Regions from separate parts of the Roseateles sp. GW823-FHT07B05 genome, predicted to be linked through region 2. Evidence: predicted binding sites of a transcription regulator. Region 2 holds the regulator's gene; each other region holds the start of a gene.
What was found. Region 2 encodes sigma-54, which starts transcription at its own class of promoters, with help from an activator protein. Its sites were predicted from a motif close to TGGCANGNAANCTGCTTT; they were not measured.
Positions count from the first base shown of each region.

Region 1: a site for sigma-54 is predicted at 1,542-1,559, ahead of AC1Q7O_RS17875 (CmpA/NrtA family ABC transporter substrate-binding protein). Genes of this name have one in related genera too.
Region 3: a site for sigma-54 is predicted at 1,326-1,343, ahead of AC1Q7O_RS22795 (TorF family putative porin). Genes of this name have one in related genera too.

Region 1 is NZ_JBXAGX010000008.1:98,607-101,828, reverse strand. It holds gene ntrB (nitrate ABC transporter permease) at 1-119, opposite strand, end outside; gene AC1Q7O_RS17875 (CmpA/NrtA family ABC transporter substrate-binding protein) at 123-1,370, opposite strand; gene AC1Q7O_RS17870 (ANTAR domain-containing response regulator) at 1,724-2,344, opposite strand; gene AC1Q7O_RS17865 (TRAP transporter substrate-binding protein) at 2,388-3,222, opposite strand, start outside.
Region 2 is NZ_JBXAGX010000003.1:163,316-166,537, reverse strand. It holds gene lptB (LPS export ABC transporter ATP-binding protein) at 1-246, shown strand, start outside; gene AC1Q7O_RS08910 (RNA polymerase factor sigma-54) at 401-1,894, shown strand; gene AC1Q7O_RS08905 (AraC family transcriptional regulator) at 1,958-2,794, opposite strand; gene AC1Q7O_RS08900 (DUF4148 domain-containing protein) at 2,919-3,222, shown strand, end outside.
Region 3 is NZ_JBXAGX010000014.1:678-3,899, reverse strand. It holds gene amt (ammonium transporter) at 1-154, opposite strand, end outside; gene glnK (P-II family nitrogen regulator) at 190-528, opposite strand; gene AC1Q7O_RS22795 (TorF family putative porin) at 548-1,276, opposite strand; partial or broken gene AC1Q7O_RS22790 (YifB family Mg chelatase-like AAA ATPase) at 1,561-2,412, shown strand; gene AC1Q7O_RS22785 (hypothetical protein) at 2,720-3,106, shown strand; partial or broken gene istB (IS21-like element helper ATPase IstB) at 3,144-3,222, opposite strand, start outside.

The sequences.
Region 1 (3,222 bases), on a different contig from region 2:
GTGGTGTCGTTGGCGGCCGTGGCGGCGCGGGTGGCCCCGGTGGGCGGGACCGCCGGGGTGGTGGTGGCGGTGGCGGGGGCGACGTTGTCGCCAGGGGAATGGAAGACTGCGGAGACCATGATTTACGCCTTGATCTTGAAGCTGTCGGCGTACTTCGCCGGGTCCTTGCCGTCCCACACCACGCCGTCCATCAGCTTGGCGGTGCGGAAGTCGCTCTTGGGCACGCTGATGCCCAGCGCGCCGGCGGCCTGCTTGTAGAGCGCCGTCTGGTTGATCTGTTTGGCCACGGCCAGGTAGTCGGGGTGGCTCTTCAGCAGGCCCCAGCGCTTGTGCTGGGTCAGGAACCACATGCCGTCCGACAGGTAGGGGTAATTCACCGCGCCGTCGTTGAAGAACTTCATGTGGTTGGGGTCGTCCCAGGTCTTGCCCAGGCCGTTCTGGTAGCGGCCCAGGATGCGCTGGTTGATCGCGTCCACACCGGTGTTGATGTAGCTCTTCTGCGCCACGGTCTCGGCCATCTTGAGCTTGTTGGACAGGCTGGCGTCGATCCAGCGGCTGGCCTCCAGCACGGCCATCAGCACGGCGCGGCAGGTGTTGGGATACTTCTGCGCGAACTCGGCGGTGGTACCCAGCACCTTCTCGGGGTGGTCCTTCCAGACGTCCTGCGTCGTGTTGGCGGTGATGCCGATGCCATCCATGATGGCGCGGTGGTTCCAGGGCTCGCCGACGCAGAAGCCGTCCATGTTGCCCACGCGCATGTTGGCCACCATCTGCGGCGGCGGCACGGTTATGAGCTTGGCGCCCGACAGCGGGTTGATGCCCGCGGCGGCCAGCCAGTAGTGCATCCACATCGCGTGCGTGCCGGTCGGGAAGGTGCCGGCGAAGGTGTACTCGCGCGGGTTGGCGGCCATCACCTTGGCCAGGCTCGGGCCGTCCACCGCGCCCTTGTCGGCCAGCGCCTTGGACAGCGTGATGGCCTGGCCGTTGTTGTTCAGGGACATGAGCACGGCCATGTCCTTCTTGGGGCCGCCCAGCCCCAGGTGCACGCCGTAGATCAGGCCATACAGCACGTGCGACATGTCCAGCTCGCCGTTGACGAGCTTGTCGCGCACGCCGGCCCAGGAGGCTTCCTTGGTGGGGATGATCTTGATGCCGTACTTCTTGTCGAAGCCCAGCACCGACGCCATGACGACGGAGGCGCAGTCGGTCAGCGGGATGAAGCCGATGCGGACTTCTTCCTTCTCGGGCTTGTCCGAGCCTTGGGCCCAGGCGCCACCGGCGAGCCCGGCGAAGGGCAGGGCGGCGGCAGCGGCGAGCAGTTGGCGGCGCTGCGGGTTGGGCGTGGTCGTCGAGTTATCGAAGGCGGTCATCACGGGCTCCTGAGTCATGCTGGGCTCAACGCCGTCGCGGCCACGCTCCGCCCGCGCTGCCGTGCAGCGAAGACGCAATGGGGGAGGTCGGACGCCGTTGTCCCGAAGTGCCGGCCGTCTCACAGCCGGCCGGCCCGAGAGGCCTGCGCCATTGCAGGCCTCACACCCCGTTCAGCAGATTGCGTGCCAGCTTGCGCGGGCCGCTTCGGGCGCGTCGGCGCACGGGCTTGGCGCAATGCGGCGGCACCGGCGTGCGGTTTGCGCGGCGCCGGTGCGTGGAAGGTGAGTGCTTGTTGGTGCGCCGCGCCCCAAGCCGGAGACGGGGCTCGATCGCGGTGCGCGGCGAGGGCCGGCTATTGGCGCGGGCGCAGCAGCTGGTCGGCGTCGATGAGGCGGGAGGCGACGCTGGCCAGCGTCTGGCCACCCGTCATGGCGAGCTGGCGCAGTCGCTGGAAGGCGCTCTCCTCGTCCAGCCCCTGCTCGCGCATCAGGATGCCGCGTGCGCGCTCGACGAGCTTGCGCTCGGCCAGCTGCGTCTGCGTCTGGCGCAGCTCGGTCAGCAGCGCCTGGTCGTGCTCAAAGCGGGCCAGCGCCAGCTGCAGCAGCGCGCCCAGCCGCTGCGGCGGCAGGCCGGCCAGTTGCAGGGCGCTGACGCCCGCCTTCAGGGCGGCGCGCATCTGCTCGGGCGTCATCTGCTCTGCCACCAGCAGCACGGCTCGCGGCCGCTGGGCCTGCAGCTGGGCCAGCTGGGTCAGCAGCGCCGCCGAGGGCTGCTCGCAGTCGATCAGCAGCAGCTCGGGCGTCGGGCGCTGCAGCGATCGGGCCAGCGCCTCGGGCTCGGCCACGAGGTCCAGCACGTCGACGAGCTGGCAGCGCAGCCGGATCAGTTCGAAACGGATGACGGGACTGCGGCGCTGGCCGGCGTCGGCCAGCAGCACGCGCAGGCCCGGCAAGGGGAAGGGGGGCGTGTCCATGCCCCGCTGCAGTGCAAGTTGCGTGCCGTGGCGCGAACAGGCCCTAGTCAGGTGCGACGAAGCCGGCCGCCCGGTAGGCCGCCGCGATGGTGGGCGGGCCCACGCGCGCTGCCATCTCGCGGTGCACCGGCATCAGCGCCTTCTTCCACGCGTTGGCCTCGGCCGGCGTGGGCGTGTAGAGCTGCGTGCGACCGCTGGCCTGGATGGCCTGCAGCGCGGCGGCGTTCTCCTTGCTGGCGATCGCGTTGGCGTAGACGGCCGTCTCCCGCACGGCCGCCTCCAGCGACGTGCGCACGTCGGCGGGCAGGCCGTCCCAGAACTTCTTGTTGACGATGACCGCGTAGGCCAGGTGGCCGTGGTTGGACAGCGTCATGTGCTTCTGCACCTCGTAGATCTTCTGCGTGTAGAAGTTGCTCGGCACGCCCTCGGTGCCGTCGACGAGGCCGGTCTGCAGCGCCTGGTACAGCTCGCTGAAGGCCATCACCTGCGGCACGGCGCCCAAAGCGCGCATCTGCGCGTCCAGCACCTTGCTGGCCTGGATGCGCATCTTCAGCCCCTTGAAGTCGCCGACCTGGCGCAGCGGCCGGTTGGCGCTCATGATCTGGAAGCCGTTGTCCCAGTAGGCCAGCCCGCGGATGCCCTTGGGCTCCAGCTTGCGGAACAGCTCGGCGCCCAGCGGCCCCTCGGTGACGGCGTGGAAGGCGGCCGTGTCCTTGAACAGGTAGGGCAGGTCGAAGACCTCGAACTCCTTCACGCCCAGCGGCCCGAATTTGGCCAGCGACGGCGCCAGCATCTGCACGCTGCCCAGCTGCAGCGCCTCCATCTCTTCCTTGTCCTTGTAGAGCTGGCTGTTCGGGTAGACCTCCACGCGCACGCGC
Region 2 (3,222 bases):
CTGGACGAGCCGTTCGCCGGCGTGGACCCCATCGCCGTGCTGGAGATCCAGCGCATCATCGGCTTCCTGAAGGCCCGCGGCATCGGCGTGCTCATCACGGACCACAACGTCCGCGAGACGCTGGGCATCTGCGACCGCGCCTACATCATCAGCGAGGGTGCCGTGCTGGCCGAAGGCACGCCGGACGAGATCGTCGCCAACGCCGATGTGCGGAAGGTGTACCTCGGCGAGCATTTCCGGATGTAGGGATGGTGAGCCCCTCGCCCATCCTCGCGGCGCTGAACGCGCGCGATTCCGGTCGGTCCCCCGAGGGGACGGCGATGCTCACGGCATTGAGCCGCTCGCACATCGCCTGCGGGCCGGCTTGGGAGCGGCCCGGCGCCGGTCCGCGGGTCACACCATGAAACAGACCCTCCAGGTCCGCCTCAGTCAGCACTTGGCGCTGACGCCCCAGTTGCAGCAGTCCATCCGGCTGCTGCAGCTGTCGACGCTGGAGCTGCACCAGGAGGTCGAGCAGATGCTGGCCGCCAACCCGCTGCTGGAGGCCGAGGAAGAGTTCACCGTCAGCGCGCCGGAGCTGGCCACCAATGCGCCGGCCGAGGCCGGCACGGAGGCGTCGGCCGGGGAGTCCGAGGGCGGGGAGTCTGCCGAGCTCAGCGGCGAGGACTTCGGCGGCACCGAGCGCGAGGACTGGGAGAACGGCACCGAGCGCGACGACTTCGACGGCATCCGTGAGCTGCCCAGCAGCAGCCCGTCCAGCGGCGACGACGACGGCGAGCGCGAGAGCCAGGAGTCCGCCGAGACGACGCTGGCCGAGCACCTGGCACAGCAGCTGGCCGGCCTGAGCCTGTCGGCCGCCGACCGCGCGGCGCTGCACGTCGTCATCGAGTCGCTGAACGAGGACGGCTACCTCGAAGACCCGCTGGAGGACATCGCCACCGCGCTGGCCGGCGACGACCCCGAGGACCGCGACGAGCTGCTGGACCACCTGCGCATCGCGCTGCGCCTGCTGCAGAGCCTGGACCCGGCCGGCATCGGCGCGCGCGACCTGTCCGAATGCCTGGTGCTGCAGCTGCGCGCCCGGCCCAAGAGCCCGGCGCAGGCCATCGCCCTGCTGATCTGCAAGAGTCATCTGGAGCTGCTGGCCCGCCGCGACATGCGCCGGCTGATGGCCGAGACCGGCGCCGACGAGGCCTTGCTGCGCGAGGCGCAAGGCCTCATCACGCGGCTGGAGCCCAAGCCGGGCCGCCGCTTCGCGCAAAGCGCGGCTGCGGCCATCGTGCCCGACGTCATCGTGCGCAAGGTGGGCCGCGAGTTCCGCGTCATGCTGAACCCCGAGGTGGCACCCAAGCTGCGCATCAACGAGCTGTACGCGAACGCGCTGCGCGCCACGCGCGGCGGCATCAGCAACTCGCCGCTGGGCGGGCAGCTGCAGGAGGCGCGCTGGTTCATCAAGAACATCCAGCAGCGCTTCGACACCATCCTGCGCGTCAGCCAGGCCATCGTGGAGCGCCAGCGCGGCTTCTTCACGCACGGCGAGCTGGCCATGAAGCCGCTGGTGCTGCGCGAAATCGCCGACGAGCTGGGCCTGCACGAGTCCACCATCTCGCGCGTGACGACGGCCAAGTACATGGCCACGTCCTGGGGCACCTTCGAGCTGAAGTACTTCTTCGGCTCGGGGCTGAGCACCGAGGCCGGCGGCGAGGCGTCCAGCACCGCGGTGCGCGCGCTGATCAAGCAGTTCGTCGCGGCCGAGGACATCAAGAAGCCGCTGTCCGACAGCGCGCTCGCGGCGATGCTGGAGGAACAGGGCATCCAGTGCGCCCGCCGCACGGTGGCCAAGTACCGCGAAGGCATGAAGATCGCGCCGGCGAATCTGCGCAAGGCGTTGTGAACGAGGCGCTGGCCTTGCTCCAGTCGCTGCGCGAGATGTCGGTGCGGCGGCTCTCCTGACCGCTCAATCCTGCGGCAGCTCCGCCTTGCGCCACTCCCGCGGCGACTGCCCCGTGTGCGCGCGGAACGCGCGTGACAGCGCCGCCTCGCCGCCGTAGCCCACGTCCATCGCGATGTGCTTGAGCGAGCGGCCCTCGCGCAGCCCTTTCTGCGCCAGACCGATGCGCCAGCGCTGCAGGTAGACGCCCGGCGTACAGCCGACGACATCGCGGAAGCTGTTGGCGAACACGGTGCGCGACATGCCCGCCGCCGCCGCCAGCTCCTCCAGCGGCCAGTCGCGCTGCGGCGCCTCGTGCATGGCCACCAGCGCGCCGCGCAGCTTCGGGTGCGACAGCCCGGCCAGCATGCCGGACTCGACCCGGCCCTGCGCCATCAGCTCGCGCAGCACCCAGATCAGCAGCACCTCGAACAGCCGGTCCAGCATCAGCTGGCGGCCGCAATACGTCGCCTCGGCCTCGGCGAACAGCTGCGCCAGCACCGGCGCGCAGCCGGGCACCGACGCCAGCGGCAGGCACACCCAGGCCGGCAGCGCCGCGGCGATGGGATGGCCGGCACCGCCGTCGAAGGCCATGTGGGCGCACAGGAACTCGGCACCGCACGCCGGGTCCGTCACGAAGCGGTGGGCCAGCGGGCGCGGGTAGAGCAGCAGGCTGGGCTCGGTGATGCGCAGCGGCTCGGGCACGCCGTCATGGTGGACGGCCACATCGCCCGACCGGATCAGGTGCAGCTGGCCGCGCCCGGCCTGTGGCACCAGGCTGTTGACGCCGCACAGCGCGCCGGTCTGGAAGGTCTCGGCGCGCACGGCGAAGTGCGTGAACAGCGCGGCAAGTCGGTCGGCCATGATCGGTACCAGATGCAAAGTTAAACGTACTTTATGGCATCTCAGGTACACCCATCGTCGGCACAGTTCATCCCTGTCGCAAGACAGATCCAACGCCCCCACCGACACCTTCCAGGAGCCTGCCATGACCCGCCAACCCAGCTTCAACCGCGCCGTCCTCCAACTGCTGTTCGCCGCCGCTGCCGTCACGGCCGGCGCGTCCGCCCAGGCGCAATCCTTCGTGTCCGACCCCGAGTCGGGCTACAGCGTCAGCGTGCAGTCCACCGTGTCGCGCGCCGAGGTGCTGGCCGAGCTGAAGGTCTACCAGGAATCGGGCCTGGCCGCCGCCGAGCGCGTGGCCAGCGAGACCGGCGCCTGGAACAGCCCCGCGCTGCAGGCCGCCCGCCAGCGCTATGCCGCACTGCGCCACGGCGAGCGCTATGCCGCCC
Region 3 (3,222 bases), on a different contig from region 2:
CCGGCGCGGCGGCGGCGGGTGCAGACGCCGCATCGGCGGCAGCAGGCGCGGCGGAGGCCGCCACGGCGGCCGGCGCCGAGGCCGCATCCTGGGCCCAGGCGGCTGGCGCGAGCAGGCCGGCGGCAAGCGCGAGGCCGGCGAGGAGTTTCTTCATTTGAGGTTTCTCCAAACGGTTGTTATGAGCGCGCTTCAGAGCGCGTCGTTGCCGGTTTCGCCGGTGCGGATGCGGACGACCTGGTCCAGCGGCGACACGAAAATCTTGCCGTCGCCGATCTTGCCGGTGCGGGCAGACGACTCGATGGCCTCGATGACGCGCTCGACGACGTCGTCGTTCACGGCTGCCTCGATCTTGACCTTGGGCAGGAAGTCGACGACGTACTCGGCGCCGCGGTACAGCTCCGTGTGGCCCTTCTGGCGGCCGAAGCCCTTGACCTCGGTGACCGTCAGCCCCTGCACGCCGATGGCGCTCAGGGCTTCGCGCACCTCGTCGAGCTTGAACGGCTTGATGACGGCAGTGATCAGTTTCATGTCGCGCTCCAGTGAGTTCTTAGAAGGTCTTCTTCAGGCCGACGACCACCGACGTCTTGCCGAGGAACTTGTCGCCGACAGCGCTGGTGTAGGTCGACTTCTTGGCATCCGTGCCGATGACGGCGGCGCTGACCACGAGGCCGGAGAAGTCCTTGGCCAGCGTCAGCGAGTAGTCGGTGTACGACGCCGCGCTGTTGCGATGGACGGTCTGGTGGCCGACGTGCGGCGCCAGCGTCATGCCGTCGCCCAGGTCGAACGTGGCCGTCACGTCGAAATAGCCCGAGCCCTTGCTGTCGGCGAAGCCGAACAGGTTGGTGGTGCTGTGCGAGTACTTGGCCGTCACCGGGCCGAAGCTCAGCGCGCCGTAGATCTCCAGCGTGTTGGCGCTGGGGTTGAGCTTGTTGCCGGAATAGAGGTACTGCAGCAGACCCACGTCCAGCGTCAGGCCCTTGGAGACTTCGGTCTTGTAGCCACCGTACAGGTCCACCTCGACCTTGGAATCGCCACCGGCGTCCTTGATCCACTTGATCGTCGAGGCCCAGGCGCCGACGTAGAAGCCATTGGGCGCCGCATAGTCCACACCGCCCTGCAGGGCCGGCTTCAGGCGGGTCTGGCTGATGCCGCGGTAGCGGTACTCGCTGACGGCACCCACGTTGAAGGACAACGGGTCCGGCGCCGGCTCATCGGCGAACGCGGGCAGGACGACCGCGGACAGCGCGAGTGCGATCAGCGAAGGGGACAACTTCATGGCGGGGCTCCTGTTTCGAAAAATGAGGGTGACGACAGTCAGACGGTTCATTGCAGCTTCCGTGCCAAGCGCCGCACCTTGGTGGCTCCGCACAAATCTGGGCGAGCCGCACCCGCAACGCCGGCAATTGCACCAAATTGGCGCCAGCCTGGGGCGGTGCGCACATCGCCGGTGCAGACCTGGGAAATACTCCGCGGCAACAGCCCCCGGACCCGCGGCTAGACTGGCTCGCCCACGTCATGCCGGTGCATGGCCAGGCCTCCATCCATGACCTCACGCTATCGATGAGCCTCGCCACGGTCCACAGCCGCGCCCTGGACGGGCTGGCCGCCGCGCCGGTCACCGTGGAGGTGCACCTGGCCAACGGGCTGCCGTCGTTCACGGTCGTGGGCCTGGCGGACACCGAGGTCAAGGAGGCCCGCGAGCGCGTGCGCGCCGCGCTGGCCAACAGCGGACTGGGTTTTCCGGCCAACAAAAGAATCACGGTGAACCTGGCACCGGCCGACCTGCCCAAGGAAGGCGGCCGCTTCGACCTGCCGATGGCGCTGGGCCTGCTGGCCGCCAATGGCCAGCTGGACGCGGCCCGGCTCGCGCGCTTCGAATGCGCCGGCGAGCTGTCGCTGGCCGGCGAACTGCGCCCGGTGCGTGGCGCGCTGGCCATGGCGCTGGCGCTGCGTCAGGCCGGCGGCGAGCGCGAACTGCTGTTGCCCGAGGCCAGCGCCGCCGAAGCCGCGCTCGTCGACGGGCTGGCGGTGCGGCAGGCGCGGCATCTGCTGGACGTCGTCGCCGCGCTGCAGCCCGACGGCGACGCGCTGCCCCGCGCCACCGCCCTGCCCCGCGAGCCCCGCGGCGGCCTGCCCGACCTGGCCGACATCAAGGGCCAGGCCGGCCCGAAGCGCGCGCTCGAAATCGCTGCGGCCGGTGGCCATTCGCTGCTGATGGTGGGCCCGCCGGGCACCGGCAAATCCATGCTGGCGCAGCGGCTGGCGGGCCTGCTGCCGGCGCTGGACGACGACGCCGCGCTGGAATCCGCCGCCGTGCTGAGCCTGGCGGGCCAGTTCGACATTGCCCGCTGGGGCCAGCGGCCCGTGCGGGCGCCGCATCACTCGGCGTCCAGCGTGGCGCTGGTGGGCGGGTGGCGACAGCAAAACTAGCCAAGAAATTCATCAACATTTTCTAGAATTCAGAATTATTCTGGAATTCTCTGCGGCCTCACTTCAGGCGGAATCGCAGAGCCAAAGGTGCCGAAGAACAATGCCTGAAGCCCCGCCAGACTGAGCAGCGCGCGGTGACGATTCCGCGCGACCAACTCCGCGGAACCAGCCTATCCCGCGGTCTTGGCTAGGTAGCTTTACCGGCCGGACCATCGAGCAAACCGCATGTCGTCATGGCGGAAGCTGTGATACGTTCACAAACGATTACACATAAGGGAGAGTGGGGGTAATGGCGACTTCGTTCAGCGATCCACGGTGGCTGCAAGACCTCCGGCGCTTCCTGCCGCTGAAGAGCCAGTTCGTCCTAACAGGCAATGTCCGCGACCTCCAAGCCAGCGAACTGGCGGGCGGGGTCACGCCCCTTCGCTTCGACCAGGCTTTGGCCAACGCGCTTTTCGCGCACGGCTATGGTCAGGTCGTTCTCTTTGACCTCGTCCGGGGTTTCCAAGAACTCGCTCCGACCCTTCCCTCCGCTGAGCCGAGGGACGTTGGCGGAACGCTGACGGTGCCAGCGACCACGAACCTTCCCGCCGGCCCGGATGCGTTGTCAGGCTTCCTCAGTCAGGTTGCCCGCCACAACCAAGCGCCAGTAGTGTTGACGCTCGCGACCGACTGACCCGGCTGCTCGTTCAATACTGACCCACCCCTGAAGGCTACCCGAGGGAGCCTGAGTCTGTGGATATCTCTGAGTTCTTGGGGTCTCCTTTCTTGCGTTGAGTGGGTCGGGCACGT